Regions from separate parts of the Arthrobacter sp. GCM10027362 genome, predicted to be linked through region 2. Evidence: riboswitches for the same ligand, from Rfam matches in the RefSeq annotation. Region 2 holds a riboswitch; the other holds the start of a gene.
The links. A riboswitch is a leader RNA that binds a small molecule or an ion and turns the genes downstream of it on or off. The one in region 2 is predicted to bind S-adenosylmethionine.
Positions count from the first base shown of each region.

Region 1: another riboswitch for S-adenosylmethionine. It lies ahead of ACFQ36_RS13600 (LLM class flavin-dependent oxidoreductase); the one in region 2 lies ahead of ACFQ36_RS03930 (aminotransferase class V-fold PLP-dependent enzyme).

Region 1 is NZ_JBHTML010000092.1:12,090-14,531, forward strand. Features, by position in the region: gene ACFQ36_RS13590 (LysE family translocator) at 12-695, shown strand; gene ACFQ36_RS13595 (CoA-binding protein) at 745-1,167, shown strand; SAM riboswitch class I at 1,334-1,428, shown strand; gene ACFQ36_RS13600 (LLM class flavin-dependent oxidoreductase) at 1,514-2,442, shown strand, end outside.
Region 2 is NZ_JBHTML010000012.1:10,625-13,066, forward strand. Features, by position in the region: gene ACFQ36_RS03930 (aminotransferase class V-fold PLP-dependent enzyme) at 58-1,437, opposite strand; SAM riboswitch class IV at 1,477-1,589, opposite strand; gene hisN (histidinol-phosphatase) at 1,667-2,442, opposite strand, start outside.

The DNA.
Region 1 (2,442 bases), on a different contig from region 2:
AGTCTGGATCCGTGACGGTTCTTGATGCCGTGCTGGCTTTCGCCGTGGTGGCGGGGTTGCTGACCCTGGTGCCGGGCCTGGACACCGCCCTGGTCCTGAGGTCCTCGCTGACCCGTACCCGTTCCTATGCGTGGGCCACCGCGCTGGGTGTGGCCACCGGGGCCATGCTGTGGGGCATCGCCGCGGCCGTGGGGATCTCCGCGCTGCTGACCGCCTCGGAGACGGCCTACCGGGTGCTGACCACGGCCGGGGCCGGATACATGCTCTGGCTCGGGGCCTCGATGATCTGGAAGTCCTTCCGCGGGAGCGCCGGGCACGCCGCGGCCGAGGCCCGGGCGCCGGTGGCGGCATCGCCGTGGCAGGGCTGGCTGGTCGGGGCCGGTACCAACCTGCTCAATCCCAAGGTCGGGGTCTTCTACATCGCCGCGATTCCGCAGTTCCTCCCCGCCGGGACCGCACCGCTGCTGATGGGGGCGGTGCTGGCCGGGGTGCACTGTGTGCTGTCCCTGGCCTGGTTCGCGGTCCTGATCCTCGGCGGCGGCTACGCCAGGCGCTGGTTGGCCAGCCCGAAGTCGTTGGCGGTGATCGACCGGGTGACCGGTCTGGTCCTGGTTGCCTTCGGGGGCAAGCTCGTCACCGAGTCGCTGCCATCCGGGGCATCGGCCTTCCGGCCGGTGCCTCCGCGGGTGGGCTGACCTCCCGCGAAGGCTCGCGGCGGGTCCCTAGGCGGCCTAGGCTGGCGGTATGGCACACGTCAACGATCCGGAAGTCATCAGGCGGCTGCTCACGGCGCCGGCACGCTGGGCCGTGGTCGGCCTGTCCGATAATCCGCGGCGGGTCGCGCCGCGAATTGGCCGCTACCTGATGGACACCCTGGGCATGGAGGTCGTGCCGGTGAACCTGGAGGGCGCCGAGGTGTTCGGGCTGAAGGGCTACCGGGAGCTGGCGGACATCCCCGGCGGCGTCGAGGTCGTGGACTGCTTCGTGAACTCGCAGAAGGTCGGCCCGGTGGTGGACCAGGCGATCGAGGCCGGCGCGAAGGCCGTGTGGCTGCAGCTGGGCGTCGTGGACGAGGCGGCGGCCGCCCGGGCCGCGGCGGCCGGGCTCGACGTCGTGATGGACACCTGCCCGGCCATCGAGGCCCCGCGGCTGGGAGTGGGGCGCTAGGGTCCCGCTGTGGCGGCGAAACCGACACTGTGGGCGCGCCCCATCCCTTTGAGGCGCGAACGCCGCGGCCCGGGCGGCAGAGCGGCCCGTGGCAGGGGCCGGGTCCGGTTACCGTCTGTGACGCCGGATTTCGTGTCCGGCGCCCGGATGTAGTGCAATGGACGGGTAACCATCCCGAGCGGCTGAGAGACCTGGCTCTGTGACGCCGCAGCAACCCCCTCCTTGACGGAGCAAGGGTGCTACTGCCAGGACCGATGGAGAAAGTTCGTTGGTCGCCGCGGTGCCTCTGTGCGCCGCAGCGGCCTTCGTGCAGGCTCTTCACGGTCGGATCAGGAGGAGTCTGACGATGACTGAAGTAACAGCCAAGCGCCACATCCGGTTCAACGCCTTCGACATGAACTGCGTCGGCCACCAGTCGCCGGGCCTGTGGCGGCACCCGCAGGACAAGTCCGCGGACTACAACACGATCGGCTACTGGACCCATCTGGCCCAGGTGCTGGAAAAGGGCCTGTTCGACGGCCTGTTCATCGCCGACGTGCTCGGCACCTACGACGTCTTCGGCGGCACCAACGAGGTCCCCCTGCGCTCGGCCGCGCAGGTGCCGGTCAACGACCCGTTCCTGCTGGTCTCGGCCATGGCCGCGGTGACCAGGAACCTGGGCTTCGGCGTCACCGCCGGCACCGCCTACGAGCACCCGTACCCGTTTGCCCGCCGCCTGGCCACCCTGGACCACCTGACCAACGGCCGCGTGGGCTGGAACGTGGTCACCGGCTACCTGCCCTCCGCCGCGCGGAACATGGGCCAGGAAGACCAGATGGAGCACGACGAGCGCTACAACCACGCCGACGAGTACCTGGAGGTCATCTACAAGCTCCTCGAGGGCTCCTGGGAGGACGACGCCGTGGTCAAGGACCGCGAGCGCGGCATCTTCACCGATCCGGCCAAGGTCCACGAGATCCGCCACGAGGGCAAGTACTTCAAGGTCCCGGGCATTGCCATCACCGAGCCGAGCCCGCAGCGCACCCCGGTGATCTTCCAGGCCGGTGCCTCCAAACGCGGCATGCGCTTCGCCGCGGAGAACGCCGAGGCCGTGTTCGTCACCTGCCCGACCAAGGAGACCCTGGCCGAGACGGTGAAGAAGATCCGCGACGCCGCCGAGGCCGCCGGCCGGGGCCGCTACGACATCCGCATCTACACGATGCAGACGATCGTGACCGGCCCGGACAGCGCCGCCGCCCAGGCGAAGTTCGAGGAGTACAAGTCCTACGCGGACAT
Region 2 (2,442 bases):
CCTTAGGGCCGGGTGCTGGGTTGAGGTTCCGATCGGTGGGAAATTCTACCCGGTCCGTCAGCTGTCCGCCGGCGCAGCCCCTGCGGTTCCAGGCAGGGGCGGCGCCCAGTCCGGGAAGGGGCGCGTTTCCTCGGCCGGAACCCAGCGTCCGCATTCGATCACGTAGTCGTGGCGCAGGCCCTCCCGCAGCAACGCATCGACGCCGGCGACCAGCCGGGCGGCGTCGTCGAGCCGCGACCCCAGGCCGAAGCTGGCCCGGAGCGAACCGGAGGGCAGGCCCAGCCGGTTCAGCAGCGGGTGTGCGCAGAACTTGCCGTCACGCAGCCCCACCCCGTGCTCGGCGGACAGATACGCGGCGACCAGGCCGGCGTCGTAACCGGCCACCGAAAAATTCACGATGCCTGCGGTGCCGGGGGAGTCTTCGGGGAAAATGCGGTGCACGCTGACCCCGGGCAGGGACCCAAGGCCGGTCATCAGATAGCTGTGCAGCGCTCCCTCATGCCGCTGCCACGCCGCTGGATCCAGGTCCGCGAGCACCTCGGCTGCTTTGGCCAGCGCCGCCACCCCCATCAGGTTGGGCGAACCTGCCTCGTGGCGGGCGGGCCCGGTGGCCCAGCTTGCGGTCTCCAGCCGGACCCGGCGCACCGCGCCACCGCCTGCCAGGTACGGTCTTCCGGCGTCCAGCCAGTCGCCGCGGCCGATGAGGGCGCCGGCGCCGAAGGGCGCGTAGAGCTTGCTGCCCGAAAGCGCCAGGTAATCGATGTCGTCCGCCGCCATCCCGATCCGGCGGTGCGCGGCCAGCTGGGCCGCGTCCACCACGATCCGGGCCCCGTAGCGGTGTGCCAGCCGGGCCGCCTCGGCCACCGGAAAGAGCTCTCCGGTGACATGCGAGGCACCGGTAACCGCCAGCAGCGCTGTCCGCCCTTCCGCCAATTCGGCTTCGAGGGCAGCGAGGGTCTCCGCGAGGGTGGACCGGACGCTGAGGCTGCGGTGGGGGAGGCGTTGCCAGGGCAGCAGGTTCGCGTGGTGCTCGATATCCAGGTACAGCACCTCGCCCCCCGATCCCCGGCCGGGCAGGCAGCCGGCGAGCAGGTTCAGCGCGTCCGTGGCGTTCCGGGTGAAGATGACCTCGTCATCCTCCCGGCCGCCCACAAAGCCGCGCAGCGTACGGCGTGCCTTCTCGTAGACGGCGGTGGAGACTTGGGCGGTGTAGCCGGCTCCGCGGTGCACGCTGGCGCAGTAGGGCAGCAGGTCCTGCAGGTGGCCGGCCACGTCGGTCAGGGCCGGGGCCGAGGCCGCGTAATCCAGGTTCGCGAACCGGACCCGGCGGCCGCCGAGCAGCGGCACGGCCAGACCGCCCCCGACCACCTCCAGCAGGGGAACAGCCGCGGTGCGGAAGCCGGCGGGCAGGACGGATGACAAAATGCTCGTGCTCATGGAACCTCGTGGCTGAGGGAGTCGCCGGCAGTACCGGCAAATCCGCGCTTGCCGCGCCGGGCAGGCGCGGCCAGGTCGTCACCCGGGGCACCCCGCCGCGGCGGGAGGGTTGCCGGCCAGCAAACCGGGGTTTTGCGCTGGCACTCGTGACCTGTGCTCAGCCTAGCTGCATCCCGGCCGCAACGCGCGGATGTTACGTAATGGGCGGGAACCGCAACGGGGCGCCACGCTACAGCGCGGCGCCCGCCGGCCGCTGGCCGCGCAGCTCCGGATTGAGCAGGTGCAGCACCTCCTCGTGCAGCAGGCCGTTGGTCGCCAGTGCGTTGCCGCCGAAGGGGCCCTCCTCGCCTTCGAGGGAGGTAAACCGGCCGCCGGCCTCGGACACGATCGGCACCAGGGCGGCCATGTCGTAAAGATTCAGCTCCGGCTCGCAGGCAATATCCACGGCACCTTCGGCCACCAGGCAGTAGGACCAGAAGTCACCGTAGGCGCGGGTCCGCCATACGGACTCGGTCAGCGCCAGGAACTCGTCCAGGTTCCCGCGTTCCTTCCAGCCGGTCAGGCTGGAATAGGACAGCGAGGCATCGGCCAGGCCTGACACCTTGGAGACACTCAGCCGGGTGGCTGCCGAAAGCGAACGTCCGGTGTAGGCGCCGGCACCCCTGGCCGCCCACCAACGCCGGCCCAGCGCCGGGGCGCTGACCACGCCGACCACGGGCTTGCCGTCGTCGATCAGGGCAATCAACGTGGCCCAAACGGGGACGCCGCGGACGAAGTTCTTGGTGCCGTCGATCGGGTCGATCACCCACCGGCGCGGGCCCTGGCCGCTGCTGCCGAACTCCTCGCCAAGCACTGCATCCCGTGGCCGCGCCCGCGAGAGCTGGCCCCGGATCGCTTCTTCGGCGGCCCGGTCAGCATCCGTGACCGGGGTCAGGTCCGGCTTGGTATCGACCTGCAGGTCCAGGGCCTTGAAGCGGGACATGGTCTGGGCGTCCACGGCGTCCG